Regions from separate parts of the Kitasatospora sp. GAS1066B genome, predicted to be linked through region 1. Evidence: predicted binding sites of a transcription regulator. Region 1 holds the regulator's gene; the other holds the start of a gene.
The links. The regulator HrcA, encoded in region 1, represses chaperone genes, less so after heat shock. The targets are predictions, from matches to a motif close to TTNGCACTCNGNNNNNCNGAGTGCNAA.
Positions count from the first base shown of each region.

Region 2: groES (co-chaperone GroES) is a predicted target of HrcA. The motif match lies at 1,645-1,671, and genes of this name have one in related genera.

Region 1 is NZ_JBGCCO010000006.1:110,197-116,678, forward strand. It holds gene ABH937_RS08345 (DUF3097 domain-containing protein) at 1-9, opposite strand, end outside; gene ABH937_RS08350 (hypothetical protein) at 84-668, opposite strand; gene htpX (zinc metalloprotease HtpX) at 713-1,642, opposite strand; gene hrcA (heat-inducible transcriptional repressor HrcA) at 2,000-3,184, shown strand; gene dnaJ (molecular chaperone DnaJ) at 3,260-4,396, shown strand; gene ABH937_RS08370 (16S rRNA (uracil(1498)-N(3))-methyltransferase) at 4,475-5,224, shown strand; gene ABH937_RS08375 (PDZ domain-containing protein) at 5,295-6,482, shown strand, end outside.
Region 2 is NZ_JBGCCO010000010.1:91,398-97,879, reverse strand. It holds gene ABH937_RS13455 (polysaccharide deacetylase family protein) at 1-432, shown strand, start outside; gene ABH937_RS13450 (SAM-dependent methyltransferase) at 408-1,604, opposite strand; gene groES (co-chaperone GroES) at 1,815-2,123, shown strand; gene groL (chaperonin GroEL) at 2,253-3,884, shown strand; gene ABH937_RS13435 (LysR family transcriptional regulator) at 3,964-4,992, shown strand; gene ABH937_RS13430 (WhiB family transcriptional regulator) at 5,048-5,362, opposite strand; gene ABH937_RS13425 (response regulator transcription factor) at 5,835-6,446, shown strand.

The sequences.
Region 1 (6,482 bases):
GCTGCGCATGGGAGGAACTATAGGAAAAGCCGACGGCCCGTCAGGATCGGACGGGCCGTCGGCTCACCATCGCGCACTGCCGCTCACAGGCCGGGCGCGCCCCAGACCGGGAACCAGCGGCTCAGGTCGGCCTCGAGCCGCAGGTCGTTGGCGAGCATCGCCTTCGTCTGCAGCTCCAGCGGGCTGTTGCGCCGCTCGCCGCCACCGGGCATCGGGGCGAACGGGTAGAACGAGCCGCGCTTGTAGAGGTAGACCAGCGCCAGCGACTGCCCGGCCTCGTTGCGGAAGCCGACCAGCGAGCAGAGCAGCTGCGGGCCGAAACCGTTGGCCTCCAGCTCGCTGTTGACCGCGTGCAGGTCGTTCACCAGGTCGGGCAGCTCGTCGGGGGTGTGCCGGGCGAGCAGCCAGGAGTAGCCGTACTCGTCCCGGCTGGCCTCGACCGGCGTGCCGCCGCCCGCCGTGTCGGCGTCCAGCAGGGCCCGCACCTGCCGTTCGACCTCGACGAAGGCGCCGCCCTCGACCGCGGCGAAGCAGACCGAGCCCAGTCCGGTGGGCGTGAAGCCGGCAGCGGCCTCCAGGGTCAGGGCGGCGGAGGGCACACCGAAGAGCTGGTCGAGGTCGGGCTTGACCGGCTTGCTGCGGCCCAGCAGCGCGTCCAGGAATCCCACGGATCGTTCCTTTCGAGGGTGCTTCTCGAGGGGTGGTTCGCGGGTCAGTGCTGACCCAGCTCGGTGGAGATCTTGCCCAGCTGCTCGAGCCGCTGCTCCAGGCTGGGGTGGGTGGACATCAGCTGGGTGGCCGCCTCGCGGGCGTTCAGCGCCGGGGCGAAGAAGAAGGCGTTGTAGGGCTGCGCCTGGCGCAGGTCCTTGGTCGGGATCGCGGAGATCTGCCCGGTCACCTTGGTCAGCGCCGAGGCGAGCGCGCTGGGCCGGCCGGTGAGCTGGGCGGCGGCCCGGTCGGCGGCCAGCTCGCGGTAGCGGGAGAGCAGCCGGGTGAGCAGGAAGCTGATCGCGTAGACCACCACGCTGACGATCGGGATGATGATCATCAGGATCGCGGCGTTGTCATTGTTGTTGTTGTTCCGGTTGCCGCCGCTCATCATGCCGCTGTAGAGCGCGATCCGGGTGATCGCGCCGGCCAGCACGCCGAGGAAGCCGGCGATGGTCATCACCGCGACGTCCCGGTGCGCGACGTGCGAGAGCTCGTGCGCCAGCACGCCCTCCAGCTCCTCCGGCTCCAGCCGGCGCAGCAGGCCGGTGGTCACGCAGACCACCGCGTTCTCCGGGTTGCGGCCGGTGGCGAAGGCGTTGGGCATGTCGTTGTCGGCGACCGCGACACGCGGCTTGGGCATGTCGGCCAGCGCGCAGAGCCGGTCAATGGTGCCGTGCAGCTGCGGGTACTGCTCGGGGGTGACCTGGTGGGCACCCATCGCCCGCTCGGTGATCTTGTCGCTGAACCAGAACTGCGCGACGAAGAGCCCGCCCATCAGCACCACGATCAGCGGCCAGGCGCCCCTCAGCAGGACGATCAGCACACCCGTGAAGCCGACGTACAGCAGCCCGATCAGGAACATCGTGGTGACCATCCGCGTGGACAGCCCACGGTCGGGAGCAAAACGAGTGTGGGGGCCGGACGCCGACATGGCTGCTCCTCTGTCCATTCAGATCTCCATCGCCGAGGCGGTTCTGCCCGCCTCGGTCTCAGTTGCTATCGATGCTGCCACTTCGCCGGGCGGCGGGCACCACCCTTGTCGGGCGCGTTCGCGCGTCGCGCGTCACGTCCGTCCCGGCGGGATGCTACGCGGAGTGATCCGCGCGGCATCCACGGCCAGGGCGTTCCTGCCGTCGGACCCGGGCCTTACACTGGCAGGTACGGTTTTGGCACTCCACAGAGCAGAGTGCCAAGCCCGATCCGACGAAGTACCCGCCGAGCCACTCGGCACGGTGCTTGCCATGCAGGCCTGGTACCTGGACAACGCGCGAAGAGGGAGGTGCGTGCCATGTTCGACGAACCTGATTCCGACCCGCGTCAGAGCGGCCGTGACCCGGTCGGCGACCAGTCGACCGGTCGGTCCGGGCCCGCCGCCCGCCCGGCTCGCAGCAGCGCCAGGGCCAGCTCGGCGGCCCGCGCGGGCAAGGGCGGCGAGGTCGGCCGGCTGGAGATCCGCCAGCTCGACGAGCGCAAGCTCTCCGTGCTGCGCGCCATCGTCCAGGACTATGTCGGCACCGAGGAGCCGGTGGGCTCCAAGGCCCTGGTGGAGCGGCACAACCTCGGCGTCTCGCCGGCCACCGTGCGCAACGACATGGCCACCCTCGAAGAGGACGGCTACATCCAGCAGCCGCACACCAGCGCAGGCCGGATCCCGACCGACAAGGGCTACCGGCTCTTCGTCGACCGGCTGGCCGAGGTCAAGCCGATGAGCGCCCCCGAGCGCCGGGCGATCCGGCACTTCCTGGACGGCGCGGTCGACCTGGACGACGTGGTGGCCCGCACCGTGCGGCTGCTCGCCCAGCTGACCCGCCAGGTCGCCGTGGTCCAGTACCCCTCGCTCTCCCGCTCGACGGTGCGTCATGTCGAGCTGGTCTCGCTCGCCCCGGCCAAGGTGATGCTGGTGCTGATCACCGACACCGGGCGGGTCGAGCAGCGGATGGTCGACTGCCCGGGGCCGGCCCGCGAGTCCACCCTGGCCGACCTGCGCGCCCGGTTGAACGCCCGGGCCGGCGGCCAGCGCTTCCCCGACGTCCCCGCCCTGGTGGACGATCTGCCCGCCGCTTTCGAGCCGGCCGAGCGCCCGATCGTCTCCACCGTGCTCTCCACCCTCTTCGAGACCCTGGTGGAGCAGAACGAGGAGCGGATCATGCTGGCCGGCACGGCCAACCTGACCCGCTTCGGTCATGACTTCCCGCTCACCATCCAGCCGGTGCTGGAGGCCCTGGAGGAGCAGGTGGTGCTGCTGCGCCTGCTCGGCGAGAGCGCCGACGGCGGGATGACGGTGCGGATCGGTCGGGAGAACGAGTACGAGGGCCTGAATTCCACGTCTGTCGTCTCGGTCGGTTACGGTTCGGGCGATGAGAGCGTGGCCAAGCTCGGAGTGATCGGCCCGACTCGGATGGACTACCCCGGCACGATGGGGGCGGTCCGGGCGGTCGCCCGGTACGTGGGGCAGATCCTGGCCGAGTCGTAGCAGCACCCCTACTAGATTTAGTAGGCAAACCAGTCGCAGCAGGACTTTCCACAGGCAGAACAAGCGGAGCATTTGGTGGCCACGGACTACTACGCGGTACTCGGCGTCCGACGGGACGCGGGGCAGGACGAGATCAAGAAGGCGTTCCGGCGCCTTGCCCGTGAACTGCACCCGGATGTCAACCCGGACCCGAAGACGCAGGAGCGGTTCAAGGAGATCAACGCCGCTTACGAGGTGCTCTCCGACCCGCAGAAGCGGCAGGTCTACGACCTGGGTGGGGACCCGCTGTCGCCGAACGGCGGCGGGGGCGGCTTCGGCGCGGGTGCGGCGGGCTTCGGCTTCTCCGACATCATGGACGCCTTCTTCGGCGCCGCCGCCGGCCAGCGCGGCCCGCGCTCGCGCACCCGGCGCGGCCAGGACGCGATGATCCGGCTGGAGATCACCCTGGAGGAGGCCACTTTCGGCACCACCAAGGAGCTCCAGGTCGACACGGCCGTCACCTGCACCACCTGCTCCGGTGAGGGCGCGGCCCCGGGCACCTCGGCGCAGACCTGTGACATGTGTCGCGGCAAGGGTGAGGTCTCCCAGGTCACCCGTTCCTTCCTGGGCCAGGTCATGACCTCGCGCCCGTGCCCGCAGTGCCAGGGCTTCGGCACCGTGGTCCCGACCCCGTGCCCGGAGTGCGCGGGCGACGGCCGGGTCCGGGCCCGCCGGACCCTCACGGTCAAGATCCCGGCCGGTGTCGACAACGGCACCCGGATCCAGTTGGCCGGCGAGGGCGAGGTCGGCCCCGGCGGCGGCCCGGCCGGCGACCTCTACGTGGAGATCGCCGAGACCAGTCACGCCACCTTCCAGCGGCGCGGCGACGACCTGCACTGCACGGTGACCATCCCGATGACGGCCGCCTCGCTCGGCACCCAGGTGCCGCTGCAGACCCTGGACGGCCTGGAGGAGGTCGACATCCGGCCCGGCACCCAGTCCGGCCAGTCGATCCCGCTGCACGGACGGGGCGTCACCCACCTGCGCGGGGGCGGCCGAGGCGACCTGATAGTGCACGTCGAGGTGCAGACGCCCACCAAGCTCGAGCCCGAGCAGGAGGAACTGCTGCGCCGCCTCGCGGTGCTGCGCGGCGAGGAGCGGCCCTCGGGCCACTTCGCGCCGGGGCAGCAGGGGCTGTTCTCCCGGCTGAAGGACGCTTTCAACGGCCGCTGAGCGGTCACCGACTCTCTCGGGGTGGGCCTCCAGGACCTTGGCGGCCCACCCCGACCCGTTTTCTAGGAGAAGCGCGCGATGACCGCACCCGTCTTCGTCGTGGAGAGTGCGACGCTGGCCGGCGCCGTGCCGGGCGGCGTGGTCCGACTGGACGGACCCGAGGGGCGGCACGCGGCCGCCGTGAAGCGGTTGGAGGTCGGCGAGCCGGTCACCCTGACCGACGGCCGGGGCCTGGGCGGCCACGGCACCGTCAGCGCCGTGCTGGGCAAGGACGCGCTGGACATCGCGCTCGCCGAGCTGCGTGCCGAGGCCGAGCCGCAGCCGCGGATCACCGTGGTCCAGGCGCTGCCCAAGGGCGACCGGGGCGAGTTGGCGGTGGAGACCATGACCGAGGTCGGCGTCGACGTGGTGATCCCCTGGTCGGCGTCCCGCTGCATCACCCAGTGGAAGGGCGAGCGCGGCGCCAAGGCGCTGGCCAAGTGGCGGGCCACCGCCCGCGAGGCCGGCAAGCAGTCACGCCGGCTGCGCTTCCCCGAGGTGCGCGAGCCGATGACGACCCGTCAACTGGCCCCGCTGCTGGCCCAGGCGGCGTTCGCGGCGGTGCTGCACGAGGAGGGCGCCGAACCGCTGGCCACCGCCGAGCTGCCGGAGCGCGGCGAGCTGGTGCTGATCGTCGGCCCGGAGGGCGGGGTGAGCCCCGAGGAGCTGGCCGCCTTCGCCGAGGCCGGCGCCAAGCCCTACCGGCTGGGCCCCTCGGTGCTGCGCACCTCCACGGCAGGGGTGGCCGCGGGTGCCCTGCTGCTGGGGCGCACCGGCCGCTGGTCCTGAACCAGCAGCTGCCCGAGCTCGGGAGAATCGCTGGTCCCACCCGCCCCGGGCTGCATAACCTGGCGCGGTGATGGAAACCGAGAGCACTCCAGCGAGCGCTTATCTGCGCCACCCGCACCTGCACGGCGACCTGGTGACCTTCGTCGCCGAGGACGACATCTGGCTCGCCCCGGTGGACGGCGGCCGAGCCTGGCGGCTGACCGCCGACCGCTCGCCGGTCTCCCGTCCGCGGTTCTCCCCGGACGGCCGGCTGATCGCCTGGACCTCCACCCGGGACGGTTCGGCCGAGGTCTACGTCGCCCCGGTCGACGGCGGCGAGGCCCGCCGGCTCACCCACTGGGGACACACCGGGCGCAGCCGGCTGCGCGGCTGGACCCCGCAGGGCGAGCCGGTGGCGATCACCAGCGCGGGCCAGCCGACGTCCCGTCAGACCTGGGCCTTCGCCGTCCCGCTGGACGGCGGCGAGCCGCGGCGGCTGCCGTTCGGGCCGATCGGCAACCTGGCCTTCGAGGGTCCGGTCGGCGCGCAGGGTGGGGAGGAGGCCCGGGTGCTGCTGCTCTCGGCGGCCGCCACCGAGCCGGCGTACTGGAAGCGGTACCGGGGCGGCAACGCCGGGCGGCTGTGGCTGGGCAGCGCCGGTGCCCAGTTCGCCCGGGTGCACGAGGAGCTGGACGGCAACGTGGAGTCGCCGCTCTGGGTGGGGGACCGGATCGCCTTCCTGAGCGACCACGAGGGCAGCGGCCAGCTCTACTCCAGCCGCCCCGACGGCTCGGGGCTGCGCCGGCACACCGACGTCGAGCACCCGTTCTACGCCCGCAACGCCGCCACCGACGGCACCCGGGTGGTCTGGCACAGCGGCGGCGAGCTGTGGCTGCTCGACACCCTGGAGGGCGAGGCCCGGCCGCGGCGGCTGGACGTGCGCCCGGCCGGTCCGCGCACCGGGCGCCGCAGCTACCCGCTGCCCGCCGCGGGTTGGCTCACCTCGGCCGCCCCGGACGCCACCGCTCGCGCCGCCGCCGTGGTGGTGCGCGGCACCGTGCACTGGCTGACCCACCGGGAGGGCCCGGCCCGGGTGTTGGACGAGACCCCGGGCGCGCGGGCCCGGCTGGCCCGGGTGGTGCCGCCGGCCTCCGAGGGCGCTGCCGAGGGTGCTGCCCAGGGTGCGCTCTGGGTGACCGACGCCGAGGGCGAGGACGCCCTGGAGTACGCCCCCGACGTGCTGGGCGCCGAGCGGCACCGCCTCGCGGCGGGCGCGCTG
Region 2 (6,482 bases), on a different contig from region 1:
GCCGCCGGCAACCACATCCAGAACCACACGCTGCACCACCCGGCGATGAGCACCAAGTCCGCCGTCGTGCAGAAGAACGAGGTCTGCGGCGACCAGCAGGTGCTCAGCCAGCAGTACGGGGCGGCGCCGTTCCTGTTCCGCCCGCCCTACGGCGACGGCGCCAACACCGCCACGCTCAACTCCGCGGTCCAGCAGTGCGGTCCGCGGGCGGTGGTGCTGTGGCGCGAGACGATGCAGATCCACGACATGCAGTACCAGGCCGGCGACAAGAAGTTGAAGCCCGGCGACATCATCCTGGCCCACTTCCGCGGTCCCAAGGACCTCAAGGGCGAGACGATGACCGAGATGTTCGGCGAGTTGCTCAGCCGGATCCAGGAGCAGGGCTTCTCGGTGGCGCGGCTGGAGGACTACATCCAGCCGCCGGCCGGCTGAGCCACCGGCTGAGCCAGCAGCATGGTCGGGGTGTCGGCGACCCGGGTCAGGAAGACCGTCGCCGTGTTCGGCCCCTCGGGCTTCAGCTGCCGGCGCAGCTCCTCCGGGGTCAGCCCGATGCCGCGCTTCTTGATCACCACGGTGCCCACCGCCCGCTGCCGCAACAGGATCTTGAGCTTCTTCACGTTGAACGGCAGCAGGTCGGTGATCTCGTACGCGTGCGCGAACGGCGTCGCGAGCAGCTGATCCGAGGTCAGGTAGGCGATCATCGGGTCGATCAGGGTGGCGCCGAGCCGTGCGGCGACCTCGGCGACCAGGTGGGCGCGGATCACCGCGCCGTCCGGCTCGTAGAGGTAACGGCGCACCGGGCCGGCCGGCGGGTCGGGGAGCCGGCCGCCGGTCAGGGTGTGCGGTCCCGGCAGCAGGGTGGCCCGGTGCGGCGCGCCGGCGGCCGGGGCGGTGCCGAACCAGAGCACCGCCTCCTTGACCTCGCCGTGGTCGGAGACCCACTCCGCCTCCGCGTCCTGGGGCACCGCCTCGTGCGGGATGCCCGGGGCCACCTTGAGCGCGCCCAGCGGGGTGCGGCGGCCGGCCTCGATCGCCCAGGAGAGCGGCGGGGAGTAGGCGGCGGGGTCGAAGACCCGGCCCTTGGCGGTGCGGCGTGCCGGGTCGGTGAAGACGGCGTCGAATCCGTCGACCGCCACCTCGGTCACGTCCGCGCAGCGCACCTCGATCAGCTCGGACAGGCCCAGCGCGGCCGCGTTGGCCGCCGCGACCGCGCAGGTCAGCGGGTCCCGGTCGACCGCGAGCACCGAGATCCCGGCCCGTGCCAGGGCGATCGCGTCACCGCCGTTGCCCGCGCACAGGTCGGCCAGCCGCGCCACCCCGAGCCGGCTGAACCGGGCGGCCCGCCACTCGGCCACGCTGCGCCGGGTGGACTGCTCGACCCCGTTGGGCGTGAAGTACATCCGCGCCGCGTCGTCCCCGAACTTCGGCTGGGCCCGCTGCCGCAGCCGCGCCTGCCCCAGCGCCGCGGAGACCAGCTCCGCCGGGTGCTCCCGCCGCAGCCGGGTGGCCAGCGCCAACTCCTCCTCGGGGGCGTACTCGCGCAGTTCGGTCAGCAGCCGCTGTCCCTGGTCGGTCAGCAGCCGCGCAAAGGTCTCGGTCTCCACCCGCCCATTGTCCAGGTCCGGCGATTCGCCCTGCGCGCCGCTGGCACTCTGGTTGACTGAGTGCTAACCGCGTCCTATGGTCGTTCCTGGCACTCCCCCCAGGGAGAGTGCTAACGCGACAGTATCGGCCTGACCCCCGCGACGGCAGGCCGTCCCTGTCGCTCACCTACCTGTTAGACAACCCCGTAATCTCCGAAGGGGAACTCGGACGTGACCACCGCCAGCAGCAAGGTTGCCATCAAGCCGCTTGAGGACCGCATCGTGGTCCAGCCGCTCGACGCCGAGACCACCACGGCCTCCGGCCTGGTTATCCCGGACACCGCCAAGGAGAAGCCCCAGGAGGGCGTTGTCCTGGCCGTCGGCCCGGGCCGCTTCGAGGAGGGCAACCGTCTTCCGCTCGACGTCACCGTCGGCGACGTCGTCCTGTACTCGAAGTACGGCGGCACCGAGGTGAAGTACAACGGCGAGGAGTACCTCGTCCTCTCGGCTCGCGACGTTCTCGCCATCATCGAGAAGTAAGCAGTCCGGCGGACCTCACGGTCCGCCATCTGGCCCGCCCCGGATCCGTGTCAGTTGTGACAGGGGCCCGGGGCGCGGTTGTTGCTACACCTGACGTCACGTACGCAGATATCCCGAGGAAACGGAATCATGGCGAAGATCCTGCAGTTCGACGAGGACGCCCGCCGCTCGCTCGAGCGCGGTGTCAACAAGCTGGCCGACACGGTCAAGGTGACCATCGGCCCCAAGGGCCGCAACGTCGTCATCGACAAGAAGTTCGGCGCCCCGACCATCACCAACGACGGTGTCACCATCGCCCGCGAGGTCGAGCTGGACGACCCGTACGAGAACCTCGGCGCGCAGCTGGTCAAGGAGGTCGCCACCAAGACCAACGACGTCGCGGGTGACGGCACCACCACCGCCACCGTGCTGGCCCAGGCCCTGGTCAACGAGGGTCTGCGCAACGTCGCCGCCGGCGCGGGCCCGGCCGCCCTGAAGAAGGGCATCGACAAGGCCGTCGCCGCCGTCTCCGAGCACCTGCTCTCCATCGCCCGCGAGATCGAGGGCAAGGACGACATCGCCGCCGTCGCCTCGCTCTCCGCGCAGGACCCGCAGGTCGGCGAGCTGATCGCCGAGGCGATCGACAAGGTCGGCAAGGACGGTGTGATCACCGTCGAGGAGTCCAACACCTTCGGCGTGGAGCTGGACTTCACCGAGGGCATGCAGTTCGACAAGGGCTACCTGTCGCCGTACTTCGTCACCGACCAGGAGCGTCAGGAGGCGGTCCTGGAGGACCCGTACATCCTGATCAACCAGGGCAAGATCTCCTCGATCCAGGAGCTGCTCCCGCTGCTCGAGAAGATCCTGCAGGGCGGTGCCTCCAAGCCGCTGCTGATCATCGCCGAGGACGTGGACGGCGAGGCGCTCTCCACCCTCGTGGTGAACAAGATCCGCGGCACCTTCAACGCGGTGGCCGTCAAGGCCCCGGGCTTCGGCGACCGCCGCAAGGCCATCCTGGGCGACCTGGCCACCCTGACCGGTGCCACCGTCATCTCCGAGGAGGTCGGCCTCAAGCTCGACCAGGCCGGCCTGGACGTGCTGGGCTCGGCCCGCCGCGTCACCATCACCAAGGACGACACCACGGTCGTCGACGGTGCGGGCGACTCCGAGGCCGTCGCCGGCCGCGTCGCCCAGATCAAGGCCGAGATCGCCAACACCGACTCGGACTGGGACCGCGAGAAGCTGCAGGAGCGCCTGGCCAAGCTGGCCGGCGGGGTCTGCGTGATCAAGGTCGGCGCCGCCACCGAGGTGGAGCTCAAGGAGCGCAAGCACCGCCTGGAGGACGCCATCTCGGCGACCCGCGCCGCGGTCGAGGAGGGCATCGTCGCCGGCGGCGGCGCCTCCCTGGTGCACGCGCAGAAGGTGCTGGACGGCGGCCTGGGCCTGTCGGGCGACGAGGCCACCGGTGTCGCCGTGGTCCGCAAGGCGCTCGCCGAGCCGCTGCGCTGGATCGCCCAGAACGCCGGCCTCGAGGGCTACGTCATCACCTCCAAGGTCGCCGAGCTGGACGGCAACCAGGGCTTCAACGCCGCCACCGGCGAGTACGGCGACCTGATGAAGGCCGGCGTCATCGACCCGGTCAAGGTCACCCGCTCCGCCCTGGAGAACGCCGCCTCGATCGCCTCGCTGCTGCTCACCACCGAGACCCTCGTGGTGGAGAAGCCCGCCGAGGAGGAGGCCGCTGCTGGTCACTCGCACGGCGGCCACGGTCACTCGCACTGACCCCTGGTAGCGCGCTGAACCGACGGCCCGGCACCCCCGCTCGAGCGGGGGTGCCGGGCCGTCGGTCTACGCTTGGCGCATGATCGAGGCTCGTCATCTGCGTGTGTTGCGCGCGGTCGCCCGTACCGGGTCGTTCTCCGCCGCTTCGCGGGAGCTGGGGTGCACCCAGCCGGCGGTCAGCCAGCAGATGAAGGCGCTCGAGAAGTCGGTGGGCCTGCCACTGGTGGCCCGCTCCGGGCGCGGGGTGCAGCTGAGCGAGGCCGGCGAGGTGCTGCTGAAGCACGCCTCGGGGATCCTGGCAGGCCTCTCGGCGGCCGAGCAGGAGGTGGCCGCGATCGCGGGGCTGCGGGCTGGGCGGGTCCGCCTGGTCTCCTTCCCCACCGCGAGTTCCACCCTGGTGCCGCCCGCGGTCGCCCGACTGCGCGACGCCCATCCGGGGGTGCGCGTGTCGCTGGTGGAGGCCGAGCCGCCGGAGTCGCTGGCGATGCTGCGCGGCGGCGAGTGCGACATCGCCCTGGCCTTCCGCTACCCGGGCGAGCACCCGAGCAGCACTCCCGCGCACGGTGTGTCGCGTTCGGCCCGGGCCGCCGCGGTGCTGGCCGCCGCCGAGACGGCCGCCGCGGGCGACTGGTCCGAACTGGTGGTGCGTCCGCTGCTCGACGACCCGCTGGTCGGCCTGCTCCCGGTCGGCCACCCGCTGGCCGACCGCACCGCCGAGCAGCCGGTGCGGCTCGCCGAGCTGGCCGAGGAGCAGTGGATCGCGGGCTGCCCGCAGTGTCGCGGACAACTGGTCGAGCTGTGCGCCGAGGCCGGTTTCGCGCCCCGGATCGACTTCGCCACCGACGACTACCCGGCGGTGGTCGGCCTGGTGGCGGCCGGCCTGGGGGTCGCGGTGCTGCCGCGCCTGGCGCTGGACGCGGTGCGCCACGACGCGGTGGCGGCGGTGCCGGTGCACGCGGCCGACGGCCGGTCCGCGCTGCGCGAGGTGGTGGCGCTGACCCTGCCGGACCTGGCCGAGGTGCCGGCGGTGCGGCTCATGCTCGACCGGCTCGCCACGGTGGCGGCCGGTCGTCGAGGGTCGGGCTCTTCGGAAATGTCCGTTCGCTGACCGACGGACGTCGAGCAAACGTTTCTGCTACCGGTGGGCGGCCCCTACCGGACGGTCAGTGCCGGACGGTCACCGGCACCTCGGCCAGCCGGTTGCGGGCGCGACCCTGCAACTCCTCGCGCTCGTCCTCGGTCAGGCCGCCCCAGACGCCGTAGGGCTCGCGGACCGCCAGCGCGTGGGCCGCGCACTGGGTGCGCACCGGGCAGCGCATGCAGACCTCCTTCGCGCTCTGCTCCCGCGAGCTGCGCGCCGCGCCACGCTCGCCTTCGGGATGGAAGAAGAGCGAACTGTCCACACCGCGGCAGGCGGCGGAGAGCTGCCAGTCCCACAGGTCCGCGTTCGGACCGGGGAGTCGGGAGAAATCGGCCATGGCTCATTCCCTTCGAGTCGTCCGACAGCCGTTCGGCGAGGCTTCGAGGCGCCGGGATGGACACCTGGAAATATGACTTACAGCACGCTTCCCGACAAGTCACCCACAGAGTTACCCAACAGTCAATGATCGTACAAAAGCCATGAAAACGGACTAAACGGGCATGAAGTGGGTCGGATGAGTCGTGGCAATCGGGTGGCCCGGTGTGTCGGCGCCCCCCGCCCCGCGCTGCCGTCGGGCCGTACTCCGGCGTGCGCGGCGCGCGCCGATCGGGTGTCGGACGCGCGCTACGAGCACAAAAGAGCGGTGTCCGCCCCGCGATGCGGCTGATCAGTAATGGGTTGGCCACGTACAGTGGTGGAGATGGCCCTGAAGGCCGTAACTCATTCGAGTGACGGTCGTTGGAAGTGCGGAGAGAGTTCGTACCAGCCAGGAGGCTCAACGTGACGCGGATCAGCTGCGGAGGACGGTCATGACTTCCGTTCTCGTTTGCGACGATTCACCGCTTGCCCGGGAGGCGCTGCGCCGTGCGGTGGCCACCGTGCCGGGTGTCGACCGGGTGACCACGGCGACGAACGGTGAGGAGGTCCTCCGCCGCTGGGTGGCCGACCGCTCCGATCTCGTCCTGATGGATGTCCGGATGCCCGGACTGGGCGGCGTGGAGACGGTTCGGCGGCTGCTGTCCGCCGACCCGGGCGCCCGGATCATCATGCTCACCGTCGCCGAGGACCTGGACGGCGTGGCGCTCGCCGTGGCCGCCGGGGCTCGCGGCTACCTGCACAAGGACGCCTCGCGGGCCGAGCTGCGGGCCACCGTCACCCAGGCGCTGGCCGATCCGACCTGGCGTCTGGCGCCACGCCGGCTGCGCAGCCCCGACATGGGAGCGGCGCCCACGCTGACGGCCCGTGAGATCCAGGTGCTGGAGGGGATGAGCCACGGCCGGAGCAACGCGGAGATCGGCCGCGAGCTCTTCCTCTCCGAGGACACCGTGAAGACGCACGCCAGGCGGCTCTTCAAGAAGCTCGGCGCCTCCGACCGCGCACACGCGGTGGCGCTCGGTTTCCGCTGGGGCCTGGTCCGCTGAAGCTGCGCCGACTTCCGGTGCGCCCCTTCCTCCGTT